One region of the Paenibacillus sp. N22P23 genome, then DNA from elsewhere that is predicted to be linked to it. Evidence: riboswitches for the same ligand, from Rfam matches in the RefSeq annotation. Region 1 holds a riboswitch; the other holds the start of a gene.
What was found. A riboswitch is a leader RNA that binds a small molecule or an ion and turns the genes downstream of it on or off. The one in region 1 is predicted to bind cobalamin.

Region 1 (7,281 bases):
GAAAAGTTGCTTATATAAACGATCATCCAGTGGCGGTTCGATCACATTCATGAAAGAAGGAGAGTCAGATGGACTCTCCTTGGAGACGCACTATGTTATGGCCTTGTAAACAGTTGATTAATCGTGTCCATTGCAAGATTCACATTGATTAATGCTTGTTGAATCATCGCCTCGTCCATCACCGCTGACTGACTTCCTTGTTGGATCGGCTGTTTATAGGCGATTTGTTCCATGAGTGCATTGTTTTCCTCAATTCGATAATCGTTCATCGCTTCAAGCGATTTCAGATGTTGTTCATAGTGTTCCCGTTCATCCGATTTGTACGGTTTACCTTGCTCTAACGAAATCAAGGCATCCTCGAAGAAATACTTCATATAAATGACTATAGGGCCTGCCAGCAAGTCCTTCATCGTTGCCAATTCTTCCTCCGTTGCTCCAACCTCGTCCACCAGTTCCCAGAATTGTCGATGCGTTTCAGGTGTCAGATTGTTGCGATTGCGCAGTACCCGTGCAAGAATTTCTTGGAAAATATCTTTCTGGTGTGCGGTCATGTTCTTAGCAAGGGTCTTCTGTGGTTCCTCTGTGACCATAGCAGTTTGGTTTGCATTCGTGTCACAACCAACTAGCATAACAACTGCAAGTAGAGAAAGAATCAGCCATTTCAGAATGATCGACACTCCCATCGGGTACTGATGCTGTGGATTTACATACGATCATAAATATGCATAAAAATCCACGATATAACAGGAATATTCAACGATGGATCACGTGATTGAGGAAGGTGGAAGGGACATGAAAGCAAGATATGTACTCCTAACAGGGATGATGTTCGTAACAGTTCTTTCATTAACGGGATGTGTGCCTGGAGACGGGACGAATAATGTGGCTCATCCTGCAGGTTTCTTCTGGGGAATCTGGCACGGATGGATCGCACCGATTTCGCTCATTATTGGCATCTTTAAACCCCATATTAGAGTTTATGAAGCTCTTAATTCAGGCTGGTGGTACGACGCAGGCTTCTATATCGCAGTCATCTGTGGTTTTGGCGGCGTTTCTTTCCGTAGACGGAAGAAAGTCAAACAGGATTAACGTGATGTGAAATAGGGGATAGTTGGTATACCCGACTACCCCCTTATTTGCTATGATCAAATTAGGTAATAGATAGAGGAGTGACTTGTAAGTGTCCAGCAGGTAGTTCTAGCTAATTGCTGAGACAAGGGGTGTATATTTATACATCAAACACTACTCGATAGAAATGGTTTACATAACTATAATTATGTATACCGATTGTTGCGAATTGATCGATGGATATTTCACCCAAAATAGGAGGCCTCATGGCATGATGGAAACAAAGCGGTTAATGATAAGAGAATTTATTGCTTCCGACCTGGAAGCTGTTCATGCATATGCATCAGATCCATTGGTTTGTACGCATACCATCTGGGGGCCAAACACAATCGAAGATACGCAGAACTATCTCGATAGCGTCATTGAAACGCAGAAACAACAGCCGCGCTTGGATTTTGAATTTGCCGTTGTTCTTAAAGAAAACGGGGAGTTGATCGGCGGATGTGGCATTCACATTGGAAACGCATTACAAGCTGAACTGGGTTATTGCTTCAATCACGCATTCTGGGGTAAAGGCTATGCGACTGAAGCGGCTGCAGCCTTACTGCAGTTCGGTTTTCGTGAACATGGACTTCATCGCATGTATGCAACGTGTCGCCCGGATAACGTAGGTTCTGCTACCGTGATGCAGCGAATCGGAATGAAATTCGAAGGACATTTGAGGGAACATATGCGGCATAAAGGGAAGTGGCATGACTCTTATCAATACTCGATTCTAGAAGATGAATTTGCGTATGATCGATAGAATCCACGGATCGAGGTGCTCCTGATGATGATGAAAGCAATCGTGTACACATCCTACGGAAAAACAGAAGTTCTATCCCTACAGGAGGTGCCAAAGCCTACTCCTAAGGACAATGAAGTACTTATTCAGGTACATGCGGCGTCCGTTAATTCGTGGGATTGGGATCTGCTTAGAGGAGTTCCGTATCTGGTCCGCCTAGGTGGGCTTCGTGGACCTCGATTCCGTATTCTCGGAGCGGACATTGCAGGTCGAGTTGAAGCAGTTGGCAAAGATGTGAAGCAACTGCGTGCAGGTGATGAGGTGTTCGGCGATATTTCGGGGTGCAGCTGGGGCGGTTTTGCAGAATATGTATGTGCCAGAGAGTCTGCGTTATCGCTTAAGCCCAGAGGCATGACATTCGAGGAAGCTGCAGCCATACCGCAAGCAGCTGTTCTTGCTTTACAAGGTCTTCGAATAAAAGGCGAGCTGCAGAAAGGGCACAAGATACTCATTAACGGTGCTGGTGGAGGTGTGGGGACATTTGCGCTTCAGATTGCCAAGTCATGCGGAGCTGAGGTTACGGCTGTAGACCATGGCAGTAAATTGGATCTCTTACGATCGCTAGGCGCGAACCATGTTATTGATTATACGAAAGAGGATATTACGCATAATGGTCAATGTTATGATCTGATTCTGGATGTGGCAGGCTTTCGCTCCATGTTTGACTACAAACGAGCCTTATCGCCTACAGGCACTTATGTCATGATTGGCGGTTCAACGGCTCGAATCATCCAGCTTCTGTTTCTCGGTGCCTGGGTTAAACGAACCGGAAGTAAGACGATGAGACTCTTATTGCACAAACCAAGCAGAGATGATCAAGATTTCATCAGGCAGCTCTACAAGTCTGGCACAATCAAACCTGTAATTGATCGGATATACCCCTTAAGCCAAACTGCCGATGCACTGAGGCAACTCGGAGAAGGCAACGCAAAGGGAAAATTGATTATCCAGGTGAGCGGTAGTAAGAAGTAGCCTTGTAGTAGAATGCATATCGACTTCACTTGGCAGGGCTAGTATAATGGGTTGATTAAATCCTACAGACAGTGGAGTGTAGATACATGGAAATCAGAATCGATGATCTAACCGGAGCCCAAATCATTGCGCTAATAAAGGAACATGTTCAAAGTATGGCCGAGCAATCTCCTGAGGAAAGCATGCATGCACTTAATCTTGATGGGCTAAAACAACCTGATATTACGTTCTGGAGCGCTTGGGAAGAGGATGAATTACTAGGTTGCGGAGCCATCAAGGAATTGGATGCGGGACACGGAGAAATCAAATCGATGCGAACCTCGATGCAGCATTTAAGAAAAGGGGTTGCGAAGCGACTTCTTGAACATATGATCGAAGAAGCCAAGAAACGAGGGTATACTCGGCTAAGCTTGGAGACGGGATCGATGGAATCGTTCAAGCCTGCCATGAAGCTATATGCCAGTCTGGGCTTCGAAGAGTGTGAGCCATTCGCGGATTATATTTTAGACCCGTACAGTGTTTTTATGACGAAAACATTATAAATTTCATAGACAAGGTTATCGATTGCCGTTATGATGGACAAGAAAATTGAATACATACGATCCGTAAAAGGTGCAGTTTGTTGCCTAACAAACTTGCTTAAAAGGGAAGTCCGGTTAAAAGCCGGCGCGGTCCCGCCACTGTAATTGAGGAGTGACTCCACACGGTGCCACTGGTTCTTATCGAACCGGGAAGGCTGGAGAAGCGATGATTCATGAGCCAGGAGACCTGCCTTTACGCGAATGTTTCTTAATTCTTCGGGGGGTGGGAATTGGAAATGATCATGAACGCGCATAATCTCGTAATGGAGCTTTATTGCTTATATTGCTATGCGTGATTTCAGTATCTGTTTGAGCCGCCCTGTTTTGGGGCGGCTTTTTTTGTTGATTGGCGAAGCTATGCATACCGTGTGCAGAATCTAGTAATGAAGTGGAGAAGAGGATGGATATGCGATCTCATGTAGTTCATTATTCAAGTAAGTTGAAAGGTAAGCGCTGGCTGGCTTTCATGCTTGCGGCAGTATTGTTTATTTCTGTAATTGGTCCTTCATTTACCGTTTATGCGGAAGATGTGGAAGTGACTCCCGACCCGCTGCTTGAGCAGGTAGAGGCGGCGATCGATGGCACCGTTCAATCTGTGCTTGGCGCATCCAGTTTAGGAGACTGGCAGGCAGCTGGTCTTGCGGCGGCAGGCGAAACTGTTCCAAGCAACTATGTATCCGCACTTTATAAGAAACTTGTTGCCGGTAAAGGTGCATTATCATCCATAACGGACTATGAGAGAACGGTGATTGGATTAACCGCAGCTCACCAGGATGCGACGAAGTTCGCGGGTTATAATTTGGTTGAGCGTATCTACAATTATCCGACTACTCCAGCATTGAACGGATTGATATTTGCACTTATCGCATTGGACAGCGGCGATTATTCCATCCCAGATCAAGCTGTGTGGACGAGAGAGAAGCTAGTCGCGGAAGTGCTGAAGAAGCAGAAGTCGGACGGCGGATTCAGCTTCGGTGGCGCAACCAGTGATCCGGATATGACGGGTATGACGCTCACGGCGTTGGCTCCTTATGTCGATCAAGCGGCGGTTCAGACGGTCATTGCCGCTTCTGTCACGTGGTTATCAAGCAGCCAACTTGATAACGGAGGCTACAAATCCTACGGCGTGGATAATAGCGAAAGCGTCTCGCAAACCATTATTGCACTCACGTCACTGGGTATAGATCCGACGGAGGCTCGTTTTACCAAGAATGGTATCCATCTCATCGACCGTTTGTTGTCATTCAGGAAGGCGGACGGGACATTCTCGCATACGCCGACGGGTCAATCGAACGGCATGGCGACGGAGCAGGCGCTGCAAGCGCTTGTGGCCTTCGAGAAGTTTAAGAAAGACGGTGGGAAACTTTACGATTTCGGTGCCCGCGTGCCGTATGGATGGGCAAGTGACTGGCTGCTTGGAGACGGCAATTGGATGGGTATCTCCGAATGGCAGGTTGTAGCTCTAGCCCGTGAAGGCCGCAAAGTTCCAGACAGCTATTTGACTACGAAGTTGCCGGAAACCATATCTTTTATGAATCAATATCCGGAATATGCGTATGTGACCGATTATGAGCGAATCACGATCGCCTTATCCTCACTCTATGAAGATGCAACGGATTACGCAGGTATCAATTTCGTAGAGAATATCTATAACAGCGAAGTTATGGAAGCACAAGGCTTAAACGGGCTGGACTTCGCGTTAATTGCTCTAGATTCGGGAGCTTACAAAACGCCGGATGAAGCGATATGGAATCGGGAGAAGCTCATTGCCGCCATATTAACCAGGCAGCATGAGGACGGAGGCTTTGCTTTAGATACAGGTGACAGCGATCCCGATATGACCGCAATGTCATTAACGGCGCTGGCGCCTTACATGGATCGAACCGATGTGCAGACTGCCGGGCAGAAAGCGGTCCAATGGTTGTCCAGTAATCAGGATGCGAATAGCGGCGGCTATCCATCCGACTATTTTGGCACCATCGTTGATTCAAGTGAGAGCGTCTCGCAGGCGATTATTGCCCTTACTACTAATGGCATTGATCCGACAAGTGCGCCATTCACGAAGAATGGGATTACGCTCTTGGATAAGTTGTTCACGTTTATGCAGCCTGATGGCGGATTCTTGCATGTTGTGGATCCGAATGCTGCTACAGATGCCATGGCGACTGAACAAGCGCTGCAAGCCCTAGCGGCTTATGAGATGTTTGTCGGCGGCAAGGGGCAGCTCTATCAAATCGTGAAGCCCACAAGCTTATTGGTTGAAGGACCTGCGGGTCCAATTGCGGCAGGTGTGGTTGATGAAGGTAACGTATTGGAATCATTGACCTCTCTTCTCCAGCAGAATCAAGTACCTGTAGAAGTTACCGACTCTTCGTATGGCAAGTACGTAAGTTCCATTAATGGAATTGCTGCCAGCGGCAATAACGGCTGGATGTTCGACGTTTACCGTGATGGGAATTGGAGTTTCCCGGCAGTCGGGATGGATGGCTACACCTTGCAGAAGGGCGACAAAGTTGCGGTCTATTATGCGGGTGCTGACACGGCACTTGTGAAGTCGGTGAAGTTGTCGCCAGCAACACCGGAAGCAGGAAAAGCCTTCAACGTTGCGGTCATGCAGACGGGATCGTTCTGGAACGGTACCGAAAGTGAAGTGCGAACTTCTGCTGCCGCTGGAGTACAAGTAACCATAGGTGGCAGAACCGTCACAACGAATGCGAGCGGAGAAGCTGCGTTTAATCAAGGCATAGATGCAGCAGGCCGCTATACGCTTGAAGTGACCGGTTACCGTGCGGACAGTGCGCCAAGTCTTGTACGACACACGCAGCCTCTGACCATTGTTGTGCAATCGCCTACTCCTCCGGATGGCGGAGATGGAGAAAACCCGCCTCCTACAACACAATATGCAACCCTGTCCGTTACCGGTGATACACAGAAGGGAACGATCTTAGGAAGCACGCAAGTTGCTTTGCAAACAGGCGATACCGCCTATACCGTATTAGAACGCGCGCTGCCAGGCAAAATCCGCTCGATCGGAGCAGGCTCTACTTTATATGTGCAGGGGATTGATGGCCTAGGTGAGTTTGACCGTGGTAAAGAGAGCGGGTGGATGTACTCGGTTAATGGCGTCTTTCCGAATTACAGCGCAGGACTCTACGTCCTGAAGCCAAATGACGTCGTAGCATGGCGATATACACTCAATTTAGGCATCGATTTGGGGCAGAAGCCGGAAGATTGGAACCCTCCGGGAGGCGGTACAGGTCCATCTGTTGACAGTCCAGAGATCGTCGATGTACCGATTGATACGAACAAGGATTTCGAACTCGGACTTACGGCGCAGCAGCAAAACACTGGCGTTAAACTGAATATTCCCGCAGTGAAAGCGAAAGTAATCCTAAACGTAGAGAAGGTTAAGAACGAACTGCCCAAAGTCGTTATAAACAAAGGCAGCTTATCTCTCGTCATTGATAAAGGAACGAAGCTGGTATCCGGTGATTCAACGATCGAGTTGTTTACTTCGTTGGATGCTTCTGATTCAACAATCAACGCTTTGATTCAAGGTCATTTGATCAACGGAGATAAGCTGGATGACATCGGTAATGCCTTCATCATGGGTTCTTCGAATGGGTCTTATCTATTCGACAAGCCGCTTACTTTTACGATCAAGGACGGTAAAGGTCAGGCAGCCGGATATATTGAAAATGGTACGTTTACGCCTATTACGGTTTATGATTCTGAGGATCAAGGTGCCAAGGCTACAAAAGATAGTAAGAAAATCACTTATGCCTTCATGGTAGGCAATGATCTAGTGATCAAGAC
Region 2 (7,281 bases), on a different contig from region 1:
GCTGAATGACACGATGCAATCGACTGTAACGGCGCTGTTTCCAATCTTGCGCGACTCGCTGCATTTAAGCTATAAACAGATCGGGTTTATCGCCTTCGCAATGAACATTACGGCCGCGGTCATTCAGCCGATGGTCGGTATGTATGCGGACCGTCGGCCAAGGCCTTTTATATTGCCACTAGGAGTGTGCTTTACGCTGGTCGGCGTTGTAGCGCTCGCGTTAGCACCCGAGTATGCGTATATCGTGATCGCCGTTATGATGATCGGCATCGGGTCGGCTATCTTTCATCCCGAATCTTCGCGAGTAGCCTATATGGCTGCAGGTAGTCAAAGAGGGCTGGCACAGTCGATATTCCAAGTTGGCGGCAATATTGGCGGTGCGCTCGGACCGATTATGAGTGCTGCGATCTTCGTGCCGCTCGGGCAAATCAGCGTCCTATGGTTCTCCATTGCGGCGATCGCAGCCATTCTGATTCAGACCTACGTCGCACGTTGGTATCGGGATTATGGACTGCAAATACGTTCCGCAGGAGCCAAGAAGAAAGCAGCATCGAGCGTTAAGAACGGTTCTGCTGCTGCGAGAATCGGATTATCGCAGAAACAAATTACCTGGGCCATCGTTATTCTTGTTTTCTTAGTGGTATCGAAGCATATTTATATGTCCAGCTTAAGCAGCTATTATAGTTTTTATTTAATGGATTCGTTCGGGGTTTCCGTGCAGCATGCGCAGTTATTTCTGTTTGCGTTTCTGGCGGCAGCCGCGGCAGGCACATTCTTTGGCGGACCGCTTGCCGACCGCTACGGCCGGAAAAACATCATTTGGTTCTCGATTCTCGGTACCGCGCCGTTCTCGCTTCTGCTGCCGTATTGCGACTTATTTTGGACATGCGTAATGTGTATCTGTGCGGGGTTCGTACTGTCATCGGCGTTCTCCATCATTGTCGTGTTTGCGCAGGAGCTGCTGCCCGGCAAAGTGGGCCTCGTATCAGGGTTGTTCTTCGGGCTTGCATTTGGTATCGGCGGCTTGGGCTCGGCTGTTCTGGGCTGGATCGCCGATGCGACGAGCATTGAATATATGATGAAGCTATGCGCGTACTTGCCGCTGCTCGGCATTCTCGCCATATTCCTGCCGAAGGATGAGAAGCTGCATGCCTGATGACCATCTCGTCATGTAGGGATCAATAACTGTAACAAAGGGCGCCAATTGTGGCGTCCCTTTTGCTATTTTCGTAAAGTAGTGCTACATATTAAGAGATACTTTCGTCCATACTCGTTCCCTTAATGGTGACATAGAAAGCAGGTCTACAGTGAATGGCAGAACATAACCGACAGCAGTTTCGCTTCAGCGAAGCACCAATTTGGGATTTGCAGCGCAATTATTACGAAGAAGAAGGCATGAAGGCTTGGAACAATGACCAAGTCCCGCAATATATATCGAGTAATCCGATGATGGCTACCTCTTATGCGGAGATGATTTTCGGATTTCTTCAAGATCGGGCGGGTACGGGGGATCTTGCTGAACCGGTGACAATTATTGAATTGGGTGCGGGTGCAGGGCGCCTTGCGTTTCACACCCTGCATAAACTGTGCGAGCTGCGCGATTATGCCGGTATCGAGCTGCCGCCGTTCCGATATGTGATGACCGACCTGGCAGCCAAGAACGTAGTGGCTTGGCAGAATCATCCCGCCATGCAGCCGTTCATTCAGGAGGGACTGCTTGATTTTGCAAGGTTTGATGCTGTAGCCGATACAGAAGTGCACTTGGCCGTAGCGCAAACTACGATACGTCCGGGTGATTTGAAGCAGCCGCTGCTGATCGTCGCCAATTATTTCTTTGATGTGATCCCGCAAGAGTTGATTTATGTTAGTGATGGAGAAGTCTATGAGTGCGATATCAGTGTCGAGTTTCCGGATAATCTCAAGGAGCTTACGACATCAGAAACCATCAAACATATGAAGCTGAATTACGTGAATCGCTTGGCGCCTGCATACAAAGAAGCAACCTACCCCTATCATGATCTGATCACGATGTATGTGCAGGAGCTAGATGATTCTTATATCCTGTTTCCGGTAGCCGGGCTGACCTTATTGGATCGGCTTCAGCAGCTGTCACAGGCAGGGTTTCTGTTGATCACGGCGGATAAAGGCGACCATCGGCTGGAGCACTGGAACCTTGCCGAGCCGCCGGAGTTCTTTCATCATGGCAGCTTCTCGCTAAATGCAAACTATCATGCGATTCAACATGTGTTGGAGCAAAGAGGTGCACTGTCGCTCTTTACGAAGGAGCATCATTATAACGCGATTAATGTCGGCTGTATTCTCATGCTGGAATCACCGATGCGTTATGCCAATACAAGGCTGGCTTTTCGGCGGTTTGTAGAACGCTTTGGGCCGGATGAGTTCTTCAGTATGAAGGAGTGGGTCGACCAGCATATTGGCACGATGGGGCTGCAGCAAATATTGGCCTTCTGGCGGCTGGGTGGGTATGATGCGGAGTTCTTTATCCAATGCACGAAACAAATTTCAGCTCTGCTGCCCGAGGCTGGCGAAGAAGAATTACTGGATATTCAAAATGGCATACACATCATGTGGTCATCGTTCTATGTGATGGAGCAGCGTTATGACTTGGCGCTGGACGCAGGTTTGCTGCTATTCGAGATGGAGTTCTACGATGACGCGAAGGCGTTCTTGAGCTTATCGATTGAAACCGATGAAGATGAGTCCGTTCCGACTGTCTTATTCTGTCTGGCGATATGCAGCTATGAGCAGGGAGATAAGGAAGCGGCGATGGCATACTTGCGTGAGGCACTGGTTCAAGAGCCTGAGCATGAGGATGCCTTGGCACTTCTGCAGGCGCTGACAGCAGAAGAGTAGAATAAGTATGGATAGAAGAAGGGCGCTCCTTGCGGGCGCCCTTTTGTTTTTGCCATAGCGGCAATGGATAGACAAAACCATCGTTCTTCTATAGTATGAATAGCAATTGAATAGAACTAGTCAAGGTGCACGCTTAGTCGATAAGCGCTGCTTAATAGGGAAGTTCGGTGAAAATCCGGCGCGGTCCCGCCACTGTAAATGAAGAGCTGATCTAGGATTTGCCACTGGCCCATAAGCCGGGAAGGCATAGAGAAGCGTTGACGCATAGCCAGGAGACCTGCCTTGATTTGATTTCACAGACTCTACGGATGATGGAGGCGGTGCTTTTTTGTTGTCTTTGCTTGTAGTTGACGACGCTGGCTGCCTTTGATTCTTAATGAATCAAGGGCTTTTTTTTGTTTATCCAAACCACGAAGGAGGCAGTTATGAACAAGTATGCCAAGCTAGTGTCCCTCTTGATCGTTCTGTGCCTGGGCACTGCGATTATAGGTTCCATCGGTGTGTCCGCAGCATCATCAGCAGCATCCATCAAAGATGTGGACAGTGCCGTCAAGGAAACGGCCGAATACATGCTGACCACGGTAAAAGAACCACAATTCGGCTCTGTTGGCGGTGAGTGGGCCATTATCGGACTTGCGCGTTCCGGCTACAGTGTACCGCAAAGCTATTATGATGCTTATTACAGCCGTGTCGAACAAGTTGTCCTTGCGAACAAAGGTAATCTTCACGATAAGAAATATACCGAGTACTCTCGGCTAATTCTGGCATTAAGGGCAATCGGTGCAGATCCTGCGAATGTTGCCGGCTATAATCTGCTCCTGCCTTTGAGCGATTTCGACAAAACGGTTTGGCAAGGGATTAACGGCCCGATCTTTGCACTTCTTGCGCTGGATAGCGGCAATTATGAGGTCCCCTTCAATAAAGCTGCCCGTACACACGCAACCAGAGACATGTATATCGATGACATTCTATTGCGGCAGTTGAAGGATGGGGGCTTCGCGCTTTCCGGAACGGCAGCGGACCCCGACATAACGGGCATGGCGCTGCAGGCGCTTGCCAAGTATCAGAATCGAACGGGCGTAAAGACCGCAACAGAGAAGGCGATTGCGACCCTTTCACGGATTCAAGACAGTGGTGGCGGCTATGCGAGCTTAGGTGTGAAAAACGCAGAGAGCACCGTGCAGGTGCTCATGGCACTGTGTGAGCTCGGAATCCCAATCGACGACAGCCGATTCGTCAAGAACGGTAAAACGGTTCTGGATGATTTGCTGTCTTACTATGCCAAGGGAAAAGGTTTCCGGCACACGGCAGACGGTAGCGGTGTATCGGGCATGTCGACGGAGCAGGCGTTATACGGGCTCGTCAATTACCAGAGAGCGGCAGCAGGGCAGTCGAGCATGTATCGAATGGACGATGTCGTCCCGTTGTTATCCACAAGTCATCAAGCGAGTGTGGGATTGCCGAATAAAAATAAAGCGATTAAAGCCATGCCGGTTATTAACGCTGGCAAAACCTTTTCCGATATCCGTGCACATGTGAATAAGTCTGCGATCGAATCACTTGCATCCAGAGGTATCATCAGCGGAATGAGTGCCAATGGTTTTGCGCCGAATCGAACGATGACGCGGGCAGAATTCGCGGCTATTGTGACCAAGGGTCTCGGTCTCGGGCTTACTCCGAATGCGGCGCAAGTCTTCAACGATGTATCAGCCACGAGCTGGTATGCAGGTGCAGTGGGTACGGCTTACACGTACGGCATTGTGAATGGAACCTCTGCTGCTGCATTTTCACCGAGTCGTACCATCACGAGGCAGGAAGCAGCTGTCATGATCGCAAATGCGGCAAAGCTGTGCGGGTTGGATACATCGATGGTTAACAGCGAAGTTCGAGATATGCTTGCACAATTCGGTGATTACACCTTAACCGCGCCGTGGTCAAGAACGGCGCTTGCTTTCTGCTATAGGGAGAACATTTTATCGCAGGAGATGCTGACGATTGCTCCGACTACATTTGTCACGCGCGCCGAGATTGCGGAGATGCTCTACCGCATGCTGCGATCGGCAAAACTAGTGTAAAGAGGCGTAAAGATGAACATGAAACAAACCCGAACGAAACTTGTTGCGGCGGCAATTGTTGCAATCGTCCTTATTATCGCTTTCTATAGCAGCGGGCCTTCTTCGGCCACGAAGAGTGAGCGTAATGCCGTTGAAAAAGCGACGGAAACGGCGGATCAAGCAGTGCTTCCACCAGCGGCAGCACCTTCATCTGAATCTGAATCGGAGCCTGAACCAACAACGGATGAGAAATCTCCCACAATCGTCAAGGAAACCGCCGAAGAATCTGATGATGAACCGGCTACCTCAAGTGAGGGAGTGAAAGCCTCGTCTAAGCCCGAACAATCGGTGAAGCCTAAGCCAAGCACATCCTCATCGTCATCCCAGACGAAGCCATTACCACCGGCAAAGGGGGCAACCAAACCTCCTTCAATGGACGCGAAGGCTCCTGTAATCAAGCCGGATGCAGGGAAGGATCAGTATCTTACCGATCCCGTGCCGGAAGGCAAGCCAGCTCCCATTGATCCACAGAAAGCTGAAGTTTCCGATAGGGTGATGACGGCGTATCTCTCCGTGAGCTGTGCAACGATTCTGGATCATATGGATCAATTGGATGCCGAGAAAGTCGAGCTCGTACCTAAGGATGGCGTGATCTTCAAGTCACAGGAAGTGACGTTCTATGAAGGTGAATCCGTGTTTAACGTGCTGCAGCGTGAAATGAAAAAGAACAAAATTCCGATGGAGTTCGAGAATACGCCTATGTACAACTCCGCCTATATTGAAGGGATCAATAACCTCTATGAATTTGACTGCGGGGAGTTATCCGGGTGGATGTACAACGTAAATGGATGGTTTCCGAACTACGGTGCAAGCCGGTATCAGCTGAAGCAGGGCGATGTGATCGAGTGGGTGTACACATGCGATTTGGGCCGAGATGTTGGCGATTCTTATGCTGCACAAGCCGGCGGCGGTGGGAAGTCATGAAAGACGCCTTCTCCAGCTATCACCCGTTCGTCAATTTTCTATATTTTGCACAAGTCATTCTGTTTGCTATGGTGTTCATGCATCCGGCTTGCTTAGCGATTTCCATGATCTTCGCGATCGCATACTCCATCAAGCTGAATGGGCGTAAAGCCATCACCTTTCAACTCCTTTACATGCTGCCTTTGCTGCTCGTAACGGCATTCATCAATCCGGCTTTTAACCACGAGGGAGTTACGATCCTAACCTACTTGCACAGCGGCAATCCCTTGACGCTGGAGTCGATAACGTACGGCATCGCGGCAGCTGCGATGTTTGTAACGGTCATTTGCTGGTTCTCTTGTTATAACGCGGTCATGACCTCGGATAAATTTATCTACCTCTTTGGCACCGTAATTCCGGTAATGTCGCTCCTTTTCTCCATGGTGCTTCGTTTTGTTCCGAGGTTCAAGGCGCAGCTTGCGGTGGTGTCTCATGCACAGAAATCCATTGGCAGGGATGTATCTAATGGCGGCGTCTTCGTTCGAATCAAACACGGTATTCGAATACTGTCCATCATGGTGACCTGGATGCTGGAGAATGCGATCGAAACGGCCGATTCCATGAAGAGCAGAGGCTACGGCTTAAAGGGGAGGACTGCCTTCTCCCTCTTTTTGTTCGGTCGTCGTGACCGCATCGTGACGATCGTCATGGCAACAATTGGCGGATATTTGATCGCCGGTGCAATGGCCAAAGGGCTGTACTTCAGCTACTTTCCTTCCATGCGGGGCGCCTTTCTGTCGGCTTTCAGCATAAGCTTGTTTCTGGCCTACGCCGTATTATGCGCAGCGCCGCTGATGATTAATAGTTGGGAGGACAGGAAATGGAAGCTTTCGCAATCCGACATTTGACCTTCGCTTACCCTGGTTCGGAGAAGAAAGCCTTAGACGATATATCATTAACGATCCAGCAAGGTGAATTTGTGCTGATCTGCGGACAATCCGGCTGCGGCAAATCAACGCTTCTCCGTCATTTGAAAACCGACCTTACCCCTCACGGCATCAGAAGCGGGGAAATTCGATTTCAAGGGACGCCTCTCCCTCTTTTAGACAGGCGCCGGCAGGTCGCTCAAATCGGCTATGTACTGCAATCGCCCGACAATCAGATCGTGACGGATAAGGTGTGGCATGAGCTGGCTTTTGGACTGGAAAGCTTGGGCTATAGTACCTCTGAGATCCGGCGTCGTGTCGCGGAAATGGCGAGTTTCTTCGGCATTCAGGAATGGTTTCATAAGCGGGTAACCGAGCTCTCCGGCGGGCAGAAACAGCTGCTCAACCTGGCTGCCATTATGACCATGCAGCCTAAGGCCCTCATTTTGGATGAGCCTACAAGC

Region 2: linked by a shared signal. The riboswitch ahead of AC506A_RS27705 (S-layer homology domain-containing protein) and the one ahead of AC506A_RS04650 (S-layer homology domain-containing protein) in region 1 are both predicted to bind cobalamin.

Annotation. Positions count from the first base shown of each region.
Region 1 is NZ_JBXENT010000001.1:944,172-951,452, forward strand. It holds gene AC506A_RS04625 (hypothetical protein) at 96-683, opposite strand; gene AC506A_RS04630 (hypothetical protein) at 793-1,089, shown strand; gene AC506A_RS04635 (GNAT family N-acetyltransferase) at 1,340-1,873, shown strand; gene AC506A_RS04640 (NAD(P)-dependent alcohol dehydrogenase) at 1,898-2,884, shown strand; gene AC506A_RS04645 (GNAT family N-acetyltransferase) at 2,971-3,426, shown strand; cobalamin riboswitch at 3,478-3,674, shown strand; gene AC506A_RS04650 (S-layer homology domain-containing protein) at 3,866-7,281, shown strand, end outside.
Region 2 is NZ_JBXENT010000011.1:111,636-118,916, forward strand. It holds gene AC506A_RS27695 (MFS transporter) at 1-1,156, shown strand, start outside; gene AC506A_RS27700 (tetratricopeptide repeat protein) at 1,312-2,874, shown strand; cobalamin riboswitch at 2,981-3,173, shown strand; gene AC506A_RS27705 (S-layer homology domain-containing protein) at 3,300-4,949, shown strand; gene AC506A_RS27710 (DUF4430 domain-containing protein) at 4,962-5,912, shown strand; gene AC506A_RS27715 (energy-coupling factor transporter transmembrane component T) at 5,909-6,799, shown strand; gene AC506A_RS27720 (ATP-binding cassette domain-containing protein) at 6,772-7,281, shown strand, end outside.